DNA from 2 places in the Streptomyces sp. NPDC017246 genome. Region 2 is predicted to be linked to the other one. Evidence: riboswitches for the same ligand, from Rfam matches in the RefSeq annotation. Region 2 holds a riboswitch; the other holds the start of a gene.
What was found. Region 2 has a riboswitch for ZMP and ZTP ahead of ACH4MY_RS28030 (bifunctional 5,10-methylenetetrahydrofolate dehydrogenase/5,10-methenyltetrahydrofolate cyclohydrolase). Riboswitches for the same ligand answer to the same signal wherever they lie in the genome.
Positions count from the first base shown of each region.

Region 1: another riboswitch for ZMP and ZTP. It lies ahead of glyA (serine hydroxymethyltransferase); the one in region 2 lies ahead of ACH4MY_RS28030 (bifunctional 5,10-methylenetetrahydrofolate dehydrogenase/5,10-methenyltetrahydrofolate cyclohydrolase).

Region 1 is NZ_JBIRMW010000016.1:82,884-91,614, reverse strand. Features, by position in the region: gene ACH4MY_RS30645 (hypothetical protein) at 1-61, shown strand, start outside; gene ACH4MY_RS30640 (isocitrate lyase/phosphoenolpyruvate mutase family protein) at 192-926, opposite strand; gene ACH4MY_RS30635 (carboxymuconolactone decarboxylase family protein) at 1,010-1,549, opposite strand; gene ACH4MY_RS30630 (PLP-dependent aminotransferase family protein) at 1,596-3,104, shown strand; gene ACH4MY_RS30625 (hypothetical protein) at 3,183-4,055, opposite strand; gene ACH4MY_RS30620 (hypothetical protein) at 4,202-4,504, shown strand; gene ACH4MY_RS30615 (glutathionylspermidine synthase family protein) at 4,519-5,703, shown strand; gene ACH4MY_RS30610 (polysaccharide deacetylase family protein) at 5,710-6,405, opposite strand; gene rocD (ornithine--oxo-acid transaminase) at 6,497-7,705, opposite strand; ZMP/ZTP riboswitch at 7,828-7,918, shown strand; gene glyA (serine hydroxymethyltransferase) at 7,992-8,731, shown strand, end outside.
Region 2 is NZ_JBIRMW010000013.1:237,804-246,534, forward strand. Features, by position in the region: gene ACH4MY_RS28010 (fatty acid desaturase family protein) at 1-962, opposite strand, end outside; gene ACH4MY_RS28015 (DEAD/DEAH box helicase) at 1,245-4,322, shown strand; gene ACH4MY_RS28020 (SWF or SNF family helicase) at 4,319-5,671, shown strand; gene ACH4MY_RS28025 (hypothetical protein) at 5,873-6,946, opposite strand; gene ACH4MY_RS28030 (bifunctional 5,10-methylenetetrahydrofolate dehydrogenase/5,10-methenyltetrahydrofolate cyclohydrolase) at 7,085-7,939, opposite strand; ZMP/ZTP riboswitch at 7,968-8,076, opposite strand; partial or broken gene ACH4MY_RS28035 (transcriptional regulator) at 8,221-8,544, shown strand; partial or broken gene ACH4MY_RS28040 (hypothetical protein) at 8,553-8,731, shown strand, end outside.

The DNA.
Region 1 (8,731 bases), on a different contig from region 2:
GCCAGGGCAGCGGGAATCCCTGCGCGTGGCCCTGGAGTTCTTCCGGCCCGGCGCGTACTGAGGCCCGCGGCGCGGGACTTCGGGTCCCGCGCCGGGGGGTCCCTTACGGGGGCGTCCTCGGGGTGGCGCCCACGGGTTCTGTCCCCGGGGGCCCGGAGGCGCTCGGAGACCCCGTCGGCCCGCGACGACGCTCAGGAGACCCCGCCGCCCCGGAGCCGGAGCTTCGTCGCCAGTGACCACAGGTCGTCCCTCGCGCGCAGGAGCAGCCCGTCGCCGAAGGTGATCCGGGTCGCGCCGAGCCGGCCGAGCGCGGCGAAGGACGGGCCGCCCGGGTCGCCCGGTCCGGCCAGGGCGTTGACCGGGAGCTCGCCGAGGGCGGCGCGCAGGGCCGGGAGGTCGGTGGACGGGGCCGCGATCGGGTAGACGCAGTCCGCGCCCGCCTCCGCGTAGAGCCGGGCGCGGGCGATCGCCGCCTCGACGGGGGCGGGAGCCCGCCGGATGTACACGTCCACGCGGGCGTTGACGAAGAGTCCGGGGCCCGCCGCGGCGCGCACCTCCGCCAGCCACTCGGCCTGCGCCCGGGGGTCCTTGAGCCCCTCGGCCGGGTCACTGTCCTCCAGGTTCACCCCGACGGCGCCCGACTCCCTCACCCGTTCCACCAGTTCGGCCGCGGGGAGCCCGTAGCCGCCCTCCAGGTCGGCCGTGACGGGCACGGACACCGCGCGGGTGACGCGCCTCACCGCGGCGAACATCTCCGCCGCCGGTGTCGCCCCGTCCTCGTACCCGAGAGAGGCGGCGATCCCGGCGCTCGGTGTGGCGAGCGCCGGGAAACCGGCCGCCTCGAAGGCCCGGGCGCTCACCGCGTCCCACGGACCGGGCAGGACGAGCGGATCGCCGGCGGCCCGGCCCAGGTGGAGGGCGCGCAGCGCCTCGGCCGTCGCACCCGCGGGGGCATCGGCCGTCCCGCCCGCGTCCGTCCCGGCCGTCCCGCCCGCGTTCCCGGTCCCGCTCACGCGGAGCGCGGGGTGTAGTGGCCGGGCGTCATCCGGGTGGTGACGCCGATCCGGTTCCACGCGTTGATGACGACGATCGCGCCGATGACCCGGGCGAGCTCGGTCTCGTCGAAGTGCGCGGCGGCGCGGGAGTACACCGCGTCCGGGACGAAGCCGTCGGTGAGGACGGTGACGGACTCGGTGAGCGCGAGGGCGGCCAGCTCCCGCTCGGTGTAGAAGTGCCGGGACTCCTCCCACGCGGAGAGCTGCACGATCCGCTCGACGGTCTCGCCCTCCGCCAGCGCGTCCTTGCTGTGCATGTCGACGCAGAACGCGCAGTGGTTGATCTGTGAGGCCCGGATCTTGATCAGGTGGTACAGGGTCGGGTCGATGTCCTTCGCGGCCGCCGTCTCCAGGCGCAGCATCGCCCGGTAGAACTCGGGGACGCGCTCGGCGAGCGGGAGTCGGGGGGTGTGCTCGTGGGCGTACTCGGTCGTGGCGGCCGGGGCGGAGGGAGCGGCCGCGGTGGGTTCGACGACGTTCGTGTGCGTGGTCATGCCTTCACCGTACGAGCGAGGTGGCTCAGGAGTATGGTCCATTGGCATGGTGAACGAGTGGGCCACTTTCGGGGCCGATCTCCATCTGGAACTCCGTGGTCCGCGGCTGCGGGCCGGCCTCATGGACGCCCTGCGGGAAGCGGTCCGCAGCGGGCGCCTGGAGGCGGGGACCCGACTGCCGTCCTCCCGGTCGCTCGCCGCCGACCTGGGGATGGCCCGTAACACCGTCGCCGACGCCTACGCCGAACTCGTCGCCGAGGGCTGGCTGACGGCCCGGCAGGGATCCGGCACCCGGGTCGCCCGCCGTGCCGAGCCCCGGCCGCCGGTGCGCCCGTCACCGGCCTCCTCGCCGGCGCTCGCCCTGCCCCGGTCCGCCACGCCCGCGCACAACCTGAAGGCCGGCACCCCCGACCTGGCGTCCTTCCCGCGCGCGGAGTGGCTCAAGGCGTACCGACGGGCCCTCGTCGCGGCCCCGAACGAGGCCTTCGGGTACGGGGATCCGCGCGGCCGGATCGAACTGCGCACCGTCCTCGCCGAGTACCTCGCCCGTGCCCGGGGCGTCCACGCCCGGCCCGAGCGGATCGTCGTCTGCACGGGCTTCGTGCACGGCCTGACGCTGATGGGGCAGGTGTTGCGGAGCCGGGGCGTGACGGACGTGGCGGTCGAGTCGTACGGCCTCGACCTTCATAGGGCCCTTCTCGCCGGCGAGGGACTCGGCACACCGGTCCTGCCCTTCGACGAACGCGGCACCCGGGTCGAGGAGTTGTCGGACCCGGGAGATCGCGGGCCGGGGCCGGGGCCGGGACCCGGTGCGGGTGGGGCGGGCGCGGGACCCGGTGCGGACGCGGCCGGCGCGGGGCTCGGCCGGGCCGGGGCCGTTCTGATGACGGCCGCCCATCAGTTCCCGCTGGGCGGCGCGCTGCCCCCGGACCGGCGGGCGGCGGTCGTCGACTGGGCACGCGCCTCGGGCGGCTTCGTCCTGGAGGACGACTACGACGGCGAGTTCCGGTACGACAGGCAACCGGTGGGCGCGCTCCAGGGGCTCGACCCCGAGCGGGTCGTCTACCTCGGCACGGCGAGCAAGTCCCTCGCCCCCGGCCTGCGGCTCGCCTGGATGGTGCTGCCGGAGAGCCTGGTGGGCGAGGTGACGGCGGCGAAGAGGGGTGTGAACTGGGGGCCCGGCGCGCCGGACCAGCTGGCGTTCGCGGAGTTCCTGGGCTCGGGGGCGTACGACCGGCACGTCCGGGCGATGCGGCTGCGCTACCGGCGGCGCCGTGACCAACTGGTGGCGGCGGTGGCCGCGCACTCGCCGGAGACGAGGGTCGGCGGGATCGCCGCCGGGCTCCACGCGGTCCTGGCCCTGCCGCCCGGCACGGAGCAGGACGTCCTGCGGGCCGCCGCCTGGAACGGCCTCGCCGTCCAGGGCCTCGACCAGTTCCGTCGCCCCACGGTGCCGACGACCCTGGACGGCCTCGTCGTCGGCTACGCGACACCTCCGGACAGCGGATGGCAGGGCGCCCTGCAGACCCTGTGCAGGGTGCTGCCCCAGGGGTGACACGCCGATCGGGCCGCGCTCGCGGCGCGAGCGACAGGGCACCCCTTCTGGCGGCCGGGACCGCCGATCGGCCGGGCGCTACGCCGGGCGCCCCGGACCGGTCTCCGTGCCCGTGACCGGGGCCAGCGGCTTCCCGGCGGGGTCGGCCTCCGGCGGCTCGCCGAAGCGGGCCAGGACGAGGGAGCCCGCCACCGCGATCGCGAAGCCGAGGATCGCGAGCCAGCCGTAGCCCTCCCGCGTGCGGTCGCCGAGCCAGACCACCCCGACGATCGCCGGTCCGACCGTCTCGCCGAGCACCGCGCCCGCCGTGGCCGTGGTCACCGAGCCGCGCTGGAGTGCCGAGGTCAGCAGGAGGAACGCGGCGCCGCCGCCCACCAGGAGCGCGTACCAGACCGGGTCGGCGAAATCGATGCCGTCGATCAGCCGGACGGCGACCTCCACCACCCCGAAGCCGAAGCCCGCCCCGAGGCCGAGGACGAGCGCGCGGGGCTTCTCCGGCAGCCGGCCGCCCACGACGCCGAGCAGCAGCACTCCGAGGGAGATCGCGAGCAGCGCCCAGCGCAGCCACTCCGATCCGTCCCGGTGGCCCTCCTTCCCGGCGGCCAGGGCGAGCATCCCGAGCCCGAGGCAGACCACGGCCACGGCCGCCCACTCGACCCGGCGCAGCCGCACGCGCAGCAGCCGGGAGGAGATGACCGCCGTGACCGCCAGGCTCGCGGCGAGGGCCGCGCCCACCACGTAGATGGGCAGGGTCCGCAGGGCGACGATCTGCAGGACGAACCCCGTTCCGTCCAGCCCGAGTCCGAGGAGGTACCGCCACTGGCGCAGTGCCCGCCACATCAGCGCGACGTCGACGCCGCCACCGGTCCCCGGAGTCGCGGCCCGGGCGCCCATCGCCTGGAGAACCGAGGCGGCGCCGAAGCAGACGGACGAAGCGAGCGCACAAATCATCCCTAGAAGCACGAAAAGACTCTAGGCGTTGCGGCTGGAAATCACCGGCCTACACTGTGCGGTCGCGACAGACGTGAACGCGACAAGCGTGAACGGCGGCCGGTGTGACCGCGGAGGTCGCGACCGCGAAGGGGAAGGCGACGGACATGCGGAGGCTGAGGTCGAGCACGGTGGTGCTCGGCGGGATGGGTGTGCTCGCGGCGACGATCACCGCGTGCGGATCCGAGCCGGACAAGCGGTGTGTCGACCCGCTGACCCGGGAGGAACTGCCCCGCTACGAGTGCGAGAGCGGCGGCGGTGGCGGTGACGACGACAACGGCGGCTCGACCACCCGCGGCTCGTACTACTACGGCGGTTCCGTGCGCGACAAGCAGGTGAGCGGCGGCAGCTTCGACATGAAGGCCGTCGACACCGGCGGCTTCGGCTGCTCCGGTTCCGGCGGCGGCTGAGAGGGGCCCGGCAGATGCGACGGCACACGATCGAGCCCCGACCGGGCTGGCAGGAGACGGTGGAGGAGCAGGGGCTCGTCTATCCGCTGACCCGCTACCCGGACGGTTCCCTGCGCCCTTACTGGGACGAGAGCGCCTACTACTCCTTCACCCTGCCCGAGGTCGAGGCCCTGGAGGAGGTCGTCGAGGAGCTGCACGCGATGTGCCTGGCGGCGGCCGCGCACATCGTCGAGCGGGACCGGTTCGCCGAGCTCGGGTTCACCGATCCGAAGCTGGTGTCCCTGGTCGCCGAGTCCTGGCGGCGGCGCGCGGAACTCCCCTCCCTCTACGGGCGGTTCGATCTGCGCTACGACGGCACGGGCCCGGCCAAGATGCTGGAGTACAACGCCGACACCCCGACCTCGCTCGTGGAGGCCGCCAGCCCGCAGTGGTTCTGGATGGAGGAGCGGTTCCCCGGCGCCGACCAGTGGAACTCCCTCCACGAACGGCTCGTCGACGCGTGGAAGAACCAGGCCCACCTGCTGCCCCCGGGTCCCGTCCACTTCGCGCACTCGGACGGCGACGAGCTCGGCGAGGACCTGATGACGGTCGCGTATCTGCGCGAGACCGCCCAGCAGGCCGGGCTGGAGACCGAGGCGCTCTCCGTCGAACGGATCGGCTGGGACCGGCTCTCGCGCCGCTTCGTCGACGACCGGCTCCGGTTCGTCCGCAGCTGCTTCAAGCTCTACCCGTGGGAGTGGCTGACCACCGACCGCTTCGGCGGGCACGTCCTGAGCACCCTCGACAACGGCGGCGGCACCGGCACGACCTGCTGGATCGAGCCCGCCTGGAAGATGCTGCTCTCCAACAAGGCGCTCCTGGCGATCCTGTGGGAGCTGTACCCGGGCCACCCCAATCTGCTGCCCGCCTACCTCGACGGGCCGCGCGAACTCGCCACGACCGGCGGCTGGGTCGCCAAGCCGCTGCTGGGCCGCGAGGGCGCGGGCGTCACCCTGCACGAGGCCGGTACGGAGCCGTTCGTCCGGGACGGGGAGCCCTGCTGCTACCAGGAGCTGGCCCCGCTGCCCGACTTCGACGGCAACCGGGTGGTGCTCGGCGCGTGGGTCGTCGAGAACGAGGCGGCGGGGCTCGGGATACGGGAGTCGGCGGGGCTCGTCACCGACGAGTACGCCCGCTTCCTCCCGCACGTGATCCTGTGACCCGCCCTACTCCGCGACGTACTCCCTGAGCGGCGCGGGCTTCAGGCCCGCCGCCTCGGCCGCGTCCAGGGCCCGCCGCAGGTCCTGCTCCAGCGTCTCGTTGAAGTGCAGCAGGATGATGTCGCCGGCCTTCAGCGTCGGCGTCGGCGGGGTCCACTGGCCCCAGGTGGTGAGGTCGTACGTCCAGGTCACCAGCGCCTTCGCCCCGCAGGCGCGGGCCGTGGTCAGGGTGGTCGCGTCGTACACCCCGTACGGCGGGCGCAGCAGCCGCGGTCCGTCGCCGAACCGGGCGAGGTGCTGGTCGCGCGCCCCGCAGACCTCCGCCCTCTGGCCGGCGGCGTCGAGGGTGGTCAGGTCCGGGTGGTCGACCGTGTGGTTCTCGACGCGGGAACGGCCCTGGTCGAGCAGGGTGCGGAAATAGCCGGAGTCGTACGAGTAGGCGCCGGGCAGCAGGAAGAGCGAGGCGGGCACCCGGCGGTCGAGCAGCAGCTTCGCGGCGGCGGGGTCGTGGAACCAGCCGTCGTCGATGGTGATGAAGACGACGGGGTCGGTGGTCTCGACGTGCGAGACCACCGGGACGGGCTCGGGCCAGGCCGCCTTCGGGGCGGCGTGCGCGGGTCCCGTGACCGCGCCGAGGAGCGCGAGGGGGACGAGGGCGGCGAGCGCGGCACGCACGGCGTGACGCAGACGGAGTCTCGGCATGGCGGCATCATTGGCCTAGACCAACTGCCGTGTCAATGGCCCGAGTTGCCCCGCATCGGCCCGCACCCGCCTCCCTCGCAAGCGGACGAGGTCACTCCTCCGACAGGACCCCCCTCAGCTGCTCCAGACCCCAGTCCAGATCCTCCTTCGAGATGACCAGCGGCGGCGCGATCCGGATCGTCGACCCGTGGGTGTCCTTCACCAGGACCCCCCGCTCCATCAGCTTCTCCGAGATCTCCCGGCCCGTGCCGTGCGACGGCGCGATGTCCACCCCGGCCCACAGACCGCGCCCGCGCACCGCCTCCACCGCCCCGCCGCCCACGAGCAGGCCCAGCTCCGCGTGGAGGTGCTCGCCCAGCTCCGCCGCCCGCTCCTGGTACTCGCCCGTCCGCAGCATCGCGATCACCTCCAGCGCCACCGCACAGGCCAGCGGGTTCCCGCCGAACGTCGACCCGTGCTCACCCGGCCGGAACACCCCCAGCACCGACCGGTCGGCGACCACCGCCGACACCGGCACCACCCCGCCGCCCAGCGCCTTCCCCAGGATGTACACATCGGGCACCACGCCCTCGTGCTCGCACGCGAACGTCCTGCCCGTCCGGCCCAGACCCGACTGGATCTCGTCCGCCATGAACAGCACGTTCCGCCGGAGGGTCAGCTCCCGCACCCCCGCCAGATAGCCGGCCGGCGGGACCAGGACCCCCGCCTCGCCCTGGATCGGCTCCAGCAGCACGGCCACCGTGTTCTCGGTGACCGCCGCCTCCATCGCCGTCAGATCCCCGTACGGCACGATCTCGAACCCCGGCGTGTACGGGCCGTAGTGGTCCCGGGCCTCGTGGTCCGTGGAGAAGCTGACGATCGTCGTCGTCCGGCCGTGGAAGTTGTTCGCCGCGACCACGATCTTCGCGTGCCCGTCCGGCACGCCCTTCACCTCGTACCCCCACTTCCGGGCGGTCTTCACGGCCGTCTCCACGGCCTCCGCGCCGGTGTTCATCGGCAGCACGGCCTCCTTGCCGCACAGCTCCGCGAGCCGGGCGCAGAACTCGGCGAAGCGGTCGTGGTGGAAGGCGCGCGAGGTCAGCGTCACCCGCTCCAGCTGGGCCTTCGCCGCGTCGATCAGACGCCGGTTGCCGTGCCCGAAGTTCAGCGCCGAGTATCCGGCGAGCATGTCGAGATAGCGGCGCCCCTCGACATCGGTCATCCAGGCGCCGTCCGCCGAAGCGACGACGACCGGCAGGGGGTGGTAGTTGTGAGCGCTGTGCGCCTCCGCCGAAGCGATCGCGTCTTGTGTGCTCGACACGGGATCTCCGTTCGTCCTGCGGCTCGGGGGATGACCCCGACGAGGGGGTGTGGCCCCTGTTTCTATCGTCGCTCGGATGCCGGACCGGGAAACCTCGCGCGCGGCGCGCCCGCTACTCTGAAAACACGCACGGCGACTGGCGCACGGGGAAGCGACCCCGGGGGAGCCGTGCGCGGCAGACCACACGAGACGCCGCCCGCCTGGGCGTCACGGGACCGAAGTCCCGCGTGGCGCCGCGCCTCTCACGCCGTGCCCCGGGACCCGCCGACGCCCGGAGGACACCACCATGAGCACCCCGCAGCACTCCGCACTCGCCACCGCCGACCCCGAGCTCGCCGCCCTCGTCGTCGCCGAGGAGCGCCTCCAGGCGGAGACCCTGCGCCTCATCCCCAGCGAGAACTACGTCTCCGCCGCCGTCCTCGAAGCCTCCGGCACCGTCCTCCAGAACAAGTACAGCGAGGGCTACCCCGGCCGCCGCTACTACGAGGGCCAGCAGAACATCGACCAGGTCGAGACCCTCGCCGTCGACCGCGCCAAGGCCGTCTTCGGCGTCGACCACGCCAACGTCCAGCCCTACTCGGGCTCCCCGGCCAACCTCGCCGTCTACCTCGCCTTCGCCGAGCCCGGCGACACCGTCATGGGCATGGCCCTGCCGATGGGCGGCCACCTCACCCACGGCTGGGGCGTCTCCGCCACCGGCAAGTGGTTCCGCGGCGTCCAGTACGGCGTCCGCCACGACACCGGCCTCGTCGACTTCGACGAGGTCCGCGAGCTGGCCCTCAAGGAACGCCCCAAGGTGATCTTCTGCGGCGGCACCGCGCTGCCCCGCACGATCGACTTCGCCGCCTTCGGCGAGATCGCCCGGGAGTCCGGCGCCGTGCTCGTCGCCGACATCGCCCACATCGCCGGCCTCATCGCGGGCGGCGCCCACCCGTCCCCGGTCCCGCACGTGGACGTGATCTCCACGACCACCCACAAGACCCTGCGCGGCCCGCGCGGCGCCATGCTGATGTCCCGCGAGGAGCA
Region 2 (8,731 bases):
GCGGGCTGAGCGAGGCGCAGATGGGGGCGCGGCATGCTCGGGAAGAGGTGGTGCTCGACCTGGTAGTTGAGCCCGCCGAGGAACCAGTCGGTCAGGACGCCGCCCCGGATGTTGCGCGAGGTCAGCACCTGGCGCCGCAGATGACCCCAGCTCTCGCCGTCCGCGTGTTCGTCGGGCCGTTCCATGCCCTTGTGGTTGGGGGCGAAGGCCATACCCAGGTGCACTCCGAACAGCATCTGGTGGACGAGGGCGAAGACGAGGGCCTGGGCGGGGGTGAGGAGGGTGAGCAGCAGGGCCGTGTATCCGGCGAAGTGGGCGAGGAGCAGCGAGCCCTCGACGAGCCGCTCGCGGCGGGTGCGGCAGGGTCCGTCCTTCGCCAGCAGGGACTGGACCCCGTACACCTTGAGCGCGATGCCCTCCAGGGTCGTCAGGGGGAAGAACAGCCAGGCCTGGTGGCGGGTGAGGAATCCGCGCAGCCCCTTGCGACCGGTGGTCTGGTGCTCGGCGAAGACGAGGATGTCGGCCGCGACGTCCGGGTCCTTGTCGAGGTGGTTGGGGTGGGCGTGATGACGGTTGTGCTTGTCGTTCCACCACTCCCTGCTCATGCCGAGCAGAAGGTTGGCGTGGACGAGCTGGACGATCCGGCTGACCTTCCGGTTCGCCGTGATCTGGGCATGTCCGGCGTCGTGGCCGACGAAGGCGACCCGGGCCGAGAGCAGCGCGAGGGGTACGGCGAGCGGCAGGACCCACCAGGAGGGACCGATCAGGGCGAGTCCGGCCACCACGGCGGCGATGCCGAAGAGGTTCACCGCGATGCCGCGGGCGTACCAGGCGGGGCGGTGTTCGAGGAGGCCCTGTTCCCTGACCATCCGCAGGAGCGGGGAGAACTCGCTGCCGCCCCTGGCGCGGCCGGGCGCCGCGGCGGGTGCGGCGGCCGGGGGCAGGATGGTGGCCTGGGACATGGCTGGCTCCGGTTTCTGTCGGTCGGGATCCGGCGGCGACTCGGCGGGTTCCGTGTTCGTTCGGCCTGTGGGCGCCTACCGAGAACGTACGGATCCGCGGGCGTCCGGAGCCATGGCGTCACCACCCGCCCCGGGGCGGGGGCGCGCCGGGGGCCGGAGGTAGGGAGATCCCCACCCTCGCGGGGCTGTGGTGTGGATCACGCGAGATGAGCGCGCCGTCGCGGCTTCGCGTCAGGTACCCTCGGCGGCTCGGACGTCAGGTAGTCAAATTTGAGGAATGCGTTGTCGCTGTCGCACGGACCCGATGATCCCGCCCGCGAACCCGCTCTGAAACTCCCCCGCGAACTCACCCGCCTCTCCGCCGTCTTCCTTCCCGCCGATCCGCCTCGCGCAGGCCGGATCGCCTTCTGGTCGCCGGACGGTGACGCACTGCCGGACACACCCGACGGCACGGGTACCGGCGCAGGCGCAGGAACAGACACGGGCACAGGCACCTCGGACACACCGGGCACCGCCCGACACACCGCCCCGGACGCCACGCCGGTCCCCGTCGACATCACGGTGGTGGACGGCGAGACCCTTCGGCCGGTGACCGTTCCCGCGTTCACCCTCTCCGTACGGGACTCCCTGCCGCTGCTCGCCCGCGCCCGTTTCTCCGACGCCGCGTCCCCCGCGAGTGCCTTCTGGGGCGCCGCCTCGCTCCTCGCCCTCGACCTCGTCGCCCGCGGCCTGCTCCTACCCGGCCTCACGCCCGGTGACGTCGACGCCTGGCGAGCAGGTCCCCTCGGCCCCGCCGAACTGGCCGAACTGCGGACGCTCGCCGCGTCGATGCCGCCCACGGCCCACGCCGTACCGCTGTCGTCGGACGAGCCGCCGCTCCTTCCCGAACCCGAGGCGCTGCTCCGCGCCTTCGCCGACGCCGTCGCCGACGCCCTGCCCCGTACCCCGGCGGCTCCCCTCGCCGCCGGCGGGCCGGCCTTCGCGACCCACACGCCGCAGACGATTCCCGAGCACCGGGCGTGGGCCGCCGATGTGGCCGCAGTGCACGACGCGGGCGTTCGGCTCTCGCTCCGGCTCGAACTTCCCGGTTTCACCGCCGAGTCGGAGGAGGCGCCGACCTTCCGTGCGGTGCTGCAACTGCACGGCGTCGCCGATCCGACGCTGGTCGCGGACGCGGCGGAGGTATGGGCGGGCTCCGGCCGGACGGGAGCCGCGTTCGGTCCCCGGGCCCGGATGGACGCCCTCCTCGCACTGCGGCGCGCCGCCCGCGCCTGGCCCCCGCTGGCCCCGCTCCTGACCGCGGCCGTACCCGACACCGTCGAACTCGCCGACGAGGAGGTCGCGGAGCTCCTCGGCGCGCCGGGGCGCGCCCTCAGTGCGAGCGGGGTCCAGGTGCACTGGCCGCGCGAGCTCGCCGACCGGCTGACCGCGAGCGCGGTGATCGGCCCGACGGGTGGAACGGCCCACGAGGCGGGGCGCCCCCCCGAGGGCTTCGGAGAGGCCACGCGACCCGGAGGAGTCGGGGGCATCGGAGGAACCGGGGAAGCCGAGGACTCTCAGGAGTCCGACGAGAGCCGCTCCTCCGGGCTTCCCTCCTTCCTCTCCGCCGACGCTCTGCTCGGCTTCAACTGGCGCTTCGCCGTCGGCGATCACGAGCTGAGCCGCGCCGAGCTCGACCGGCTCGCCGAGGCCGGGCGACCCCTCGTGCGCCTGCGTGACCGGTGGGTGCTGGTCGACCCGGCCGAGGTACACCGGGCCCGGTCCCACTCGGACCGGAAGCTGACTCCGGTGGACGCCCTCTCGGCCGTTCTCACCGGCACCACGGAGATCGGCGGCCACACCGTCGAGGTGGCGGCGAGCGGCTGGCTGGAGCGGCTGCGGGAGCGGCTCGCCGATCCCGAGGGCGGCCGGCCGGAGGTCTCCCAGCCCCCGGCGCTCGCCGCGACCCTGCGCGACTACCAGCTGCGCGGTCTCGACTGGCTGCACCGGATGACCTCGCTCGGCCTCGGCGGCTGTCTCGCCGACGACATGGGACTCGGCAAGACGATCACGGTCATCGCCCTGCATCTCCACCGGCAGTCCGACCCGGCCTCCGCAGGGCCCACCCTCGTCGTCTGCCCGACCTCGCTCATGGGCAACTGGCAGCGGGAGATCGAGAAGTTCGCGCCCGGCACGCCCGTGCGCCGTTTCCACGGCGCCACCCGTGACCTGGAGGACCTGGCCGACGGCGGTTTCGTCCTCACCACGTACGGCACCATGCGGCTCGACGCGCCACGACTCGCCGCGCGGACCTGGGGACTCGTCGTCGCCGACGAGGCGCAGCACGTCAAGAACCCGTACTCGGCGACGGCCAAGCAGCTGCGGACCATCGGGGCACGCGCGCGCGTGGCGCTGTCCGGCACACCGGTGGAGAACAACCTCTCCGAGCTCTGGGCCATCCTCGACTGGACCACCCCGGGACTGCTCGGCAGCCTGGGCACCTTCCGGACGCGGTTCGCCGCCGCCGTGGAGGGGGGCCGGGACCCGGCCGCCGCCACACGACTGGCCGCGCTGGTCCGTCCGTTCCTGTTGCGCCGCCGCAAGTCGGACCCGGGCATCGCACCCGAGCTGCCGCCGAAGACGGAGACCGACCGCACCGTCTCCCTGACGCCGGAACAGGCCGGTCTCTACGAGGCGGTGGTACGGGAGACCCTGGAGGCGATCTCCGAGGCCGACGGCATGGAGCGGCGCGGTCTGGTCGTGAAGCTGCTGACCGGTCTCAAGCAGATCTGCAACCATCCGGCGCAGTACCTCAAGGAGGAACGGCCGAGGATCGAGGGCCGTTCGGGCAAGCTGGAACTGCTCGACGAACTGCTCGACACGATCCTCGCCGAAGGCGCCTGCACGCTGGTGTTCACCCAGTACGTGGGGATGGCCAGGCTCCTGGAGGCGCATCTCGCGGCACGCGGGGTACGGACCCAGTTCCTGCACGGCGGGACACCGGTCGCCGAGCGCGAGGCGATGGTCGTCCGCTTCCAGAACGGCGAGGTCCCGGTCTTCCTGCTCTCCCTGAAGGCCGCCGGCACGGGCCTCAACCTCACCCGCGCGGAACACGTCGTGCACTACGACCGCTGGTGGAACCCGGCCGTGGAGGCCCAGGCCACCGACCGCGCGTACCGGATCGGACAGGACCGACCGGTTCAGGTGCACCGGCTGATCGCCGAGGGCACGATCGAGGACCGGATCGCGACCATGCTCGACCGCAAACGGGAGCTGGCGGACTCCGTCCTCGGCGCGGGCGGGGACACCCCGCCGGAGCTGACCGAACTGACCGATGCCGAGTTGGCGGAGCTCGTACGACTGCGGGGGGACGGACGATGAGCGAGTACGGACACGAGGGCGACGAGCGGACCTTCGCGGCGCTGCCTCCCTCGCAGGGCGCGGCCTTCACCCGCACCTGGTGGGGCCGGGCGTGGCTCAAGGCCCTGGAGGACACGGCGCTCGACGGCCAGCAGCTCAAGGCGGGACGCCGGCAGGCGCGGGCGGGCGCGGTGGGCGCCGTGTCGGTGCGGCCCGGCCGCATCACGGCGGTGGTCAAGGACCGGGACGGCACGGCGCACCGCAGCGACGTGCTGGTCCGGGAGTTCTCGGAGGAGGAGTGGGAACGGCTTCTCGACCTCGCCGTGGACAGCGCGGGCCACATCGCGGCACTCCTCGACCGCGAGATGCCGCCGCACCTGGTGGAGGACGCGGCGGCGGCCGGACTCGATCTGCTGCCGGGGATCGGCGACCTCGATCCGGAGTGCGGCTGCGAGGCGTGGGACCACTGTCCGCACACGTCGGCGCTCTGCTACCAGGTGGCGCGCCTGCTCGACGAGGACCCCTTCGTGCTGCTCCTGATGCGGGGGCGCGGCGAGCGCACCCTCCTGGACCAGCTGCAGGAGCGCAGCGTCTCCCGTGCCGTGCGCGGCGGGCGGGGAGCGGACGACACGCCGGACGCGGACGGCGCCGAGGGCGTCGGCGGGATGCCCGGCGTGTCGGCCGAGGAGGCGTACGCGGCGGCCTTCCTGCTGCCGCCGCTGCCCGCCCCACCGGTCGCCCCTGACGCGCCGGGCCGGTCGCCGTCCCTTGACACGGATACGGAGCCGGGGCCGGGGATCGACCCGGAGGCGCTCGAATTCCTCGCGTCGGACGCGGCGGACCGCGCCCACCGCATGCTCGTGGAGGCGCTCACCGTCGGCGCGTCGGGCGTGCTCGGTGGCGGCGCGGTCGGCGGATCCCCTGCTGAGGCGCCGCCGCTGACGGCTGCGCAGGACGCGGTGCGGCTCGCGTCGGGCTCCCCCGCGCCGTGGATCGCGGCGCGGCTCACCTCCGGTTCGGGGCGGACACGGGCGGAGATGGACCTGGCCATGCGCGCGTGGCGGTTCGGGGGCGCCGCCGCCCTCGCCGTACTGGAGGAGGAGTGGACGCCGGACGCCGAGGCTCTCACCTGGGCCGGGGCCCGGCTCTCGGAGGCCTGGGAGGACGACGAGCGGCCGGTACTGCGACGGGCGGGCGCGCGCTGGACCGTGGTGGGCGCGGAGACGCAGCTACGGCTCGGTGAGGACGGGCGCTGGTGGCCGTACCTCAAGTCCGGGGCCCGCTGGTCCCCCGCCGGACCGCCCGACCGCGATCCGGCCACCGCCCTGGCGACGGCCCTCGCCGCCGGCCCTACCGGAGCCGGTGGCTGATCTTGCCGCCGGTGGCGGAGGAGGCGGCCAGGCTGCAGGCGACGGTGTCCGAACCGAGGAGGTAGCTGGTTCGGTACGGGTACTGGACGAAGGTGGTCCAGCGCGTGCCGGCCGGCTGCCGCGCGGCCTTGCGGCGCAGCGGTTCGCGGCACAGCAGGGTCGCCGCCTCACGGATCGCCGCGTCGGTGGCGCGCAGGCCGGTCAGGCGGAGCCGGGCGACGAGTTCGGCCTGGTGCGGCGTGTCGCAGGCGCGCCGGAGGGCGGTGCCCGGCGCGTCGCGGTCGATGTCGAAGCAGTCGCCGACGCGCAGCGCCTCGAAGGAGACGGGCCGCTCGGAGCCACCGTCACGCGTCGCGGAGGCGGTCGGGTGTGGCGGGCGGTGGTACTCCCGGTGCGGGAAGGCGTCGGGGACGGGCTGTCCCCGGGGGGAGCGGACCGCTGTGGGCGCGCGGTGCGGGTCGGTGTGCCGTCCGTGCCCGCGTCTGCCGTCGGCGTGTCGGCGGTACGGGTGCCGGTGGCCCCGGTGTCGCCGGTGCGCGTGTCGGCCGGTCCTCCGTCGCCGGGCGGGGTGGCCTCGGGCCGGCCGTCTCCGCCGACGACGGGCGGCGGAGCGCCGATCGCGTCCTCGCCCGGCCGGCCGGCGGTGGACACGCTCTGCTCTGTTCCGCCACGGGCGGCGAGGAAGGCGGTCGCCACGAGGGCGGCCACGAGCAGCGGGACGAGCGGCACGCCGAACCGGTTGGCGCGCCGCGCGGCGGGGCCGGGCCGGGGCGCGCCGAGCCGGACGAGCCGGGGAGACCAGCCGGACTCGGAGCCGGCTCGCGGCGCCACGGCGGAGCGGCGCGCCCGACTCCCGCCGGACGTGTCGCCGGCGTCGGACGTGTCGCCGGGGCCGAACGTATCCCCGGGGCCGGCAGCGTCGCTGGAGCGGGACGCACCGCCGGGGCGGGCTGCCGCACCGACCTGGTCCGGCGCGCCGAGCAGATCCGAGGCACCGAGCAGAGTCGAGGCACCGACCGGGTCACCTGAACCGCGCGACCCGGACGAGTAGTCCGGGTCGGAGACGTCGTGCGCGCCGGACGCGTCACGCGCGCCGGACGCATCGACGTGGTCGGACGCGTCGCCCGGCTCGGCCGCGTCACGCGAGCCGGACTGGACGTGCGCAGGGGACACGTCACGCGGGGTGGACTCGGCCTGCGCAGCGGACGCGCCGAGCAGGTCGGGTTCGCCCGGTCGGCGGTCCGGCGGTGGGGTGTCGGTGGACGGGTGCGGCACGCGGTCCAGGTTCGCCGTTCGGCGGCCGTCCGGCCACCCATTTCCGCGCACCGGGCGACGCCCGTACAGAACCGTGACAATCGTCGGCGCCGCTCCCGCACGCCACCACCGCCGCTGCCGCCCCGTCACACGTCGTCCCTACAGGCCGAGCTGGCGCTCCGCGCCCTCGACCGTCTGGGCGAGGAGCACGGCGATGGTCATGGGACCGACACCACCGGGGACCGGGGTGATGAGGGAGGCGCGCTCGGCGGCCGACGCGAAGTCGACGTCGCCGATGTTGCCCGGGTTGTAGCCGGCGTCGACGACGACGGCGCCGGGCTTGATGTCGGCGCCCTTGATGAAGTTCGGCTTGCCGACGGCGGCGACGAGGACGTCGGCCTCGCGGACGACGGAGGAGAGGTCCTCGGTCCGGGAGTGGCAGTAGGTGACGGTGGCGTCGCGGCCGAGGAGGAGCAGACCGGCCGGCTTGCCGAGGATCGCGCTGCGGCCGACGACGACGGCGCGCTTGCCCCGGAGTTCGACGTCGTACGCGTCGAGGAGGCGCATGATGCCGCCGGGCGTGCAGGAGACGAAGCCGGGCAGACCGAAGCCCATGGCGGCGAAGGAGGCCATGGTGACACCGTCGACGTCCTTCTCCGGTGCGATGGCCTCGAACGCGGCGCGCTCGTCGATGTGCGGGCCGACGGGGTGCTGGAGGAGGATGCCGTGGACCTCGGGGTCCTGGGAGAGCGCCGTGATCGCGGCGACGAGCTCCTCGGTCGTCGTGGAGGCGGGGAGCTCGACGTGCTGGGAGCGGATTCCGGCCTTCGCGCAGCGGTTCTGCTTCATCTTCACGTACGTCACGGAGGCCGGGTCCGCGCCGACCAGGACGGTCGCGAGGCAGGGGGTGACGCCGGTGCGACGGGTGATCTCGGCGGCGCGGGCGGCGGTCTCCTCGACCGTACGGCGGGCGAGGGCCGTGCCGTCCATGAGGGTGGCGGTGCTGGTGGACATGGCAACTCCTGGGCGTCGTCTCTGACCGGTGATTCGCCCAGGCGCACGGCATCGGTACGGTCGCGCCGGTGGAACGCGCTCCCGCCGGGCCGCTCCCCGGTGGTGATCCACCTCCAGCGCCAGTCACGGCCCGAGCCCCACTCTACGTGACGGGTCGGGGACGGGTCGGGGGCGGCTCCCGGACAGGGTGCATATGCCCGAGTGCCGGGACGCTTGTCTGCGGCGCGCCGCCGCATCACGATGTGCCCGACGGGCCGGACGACCTCGACGAGGAGGCCGAGTTGAGCGATGCGTGGGTTGCCGGGCGGACGGGGCCGAAACCCTCGACCACGACGGACGGGGTCCCTGCCGAGACCGGGAACGTCCGGCCGCTGGTCGCCGCGTCGTGGCGGCGCTCCGCACGCGCACGCGTGAGTCCGGACGGGGCTGCCCGGGTGGAGCTCGACGAGGACGAATTGACCGCGTACCGGGACGGTCATCCGCTGGCGGCGGCGATGCCGGTGATCAGGGAGCTGATGGGGGCGTACGCGACGGGCGGGGAGCATCTGTTCGCGGTCTGCGACGCCGCCGGACGGATGCTGTGGGTCGAGGCCCACCCCCCAGCACACTGGGCGTGGCCATCGGGGTCGCGGTCGGCTGGGGCGTCGCCGTGGTGGCCGCGCGGATCTTCCAGGGCTGGTCGGTCGGCGGTAGCAGCATCCGCATCGCGTTCGCCATCACCCCCACAAGCGTCCTCAACGGACTGGCCATGGGCCTGCTCATCGCCTTCGCCGCCATCCTGGCCACCAGCGT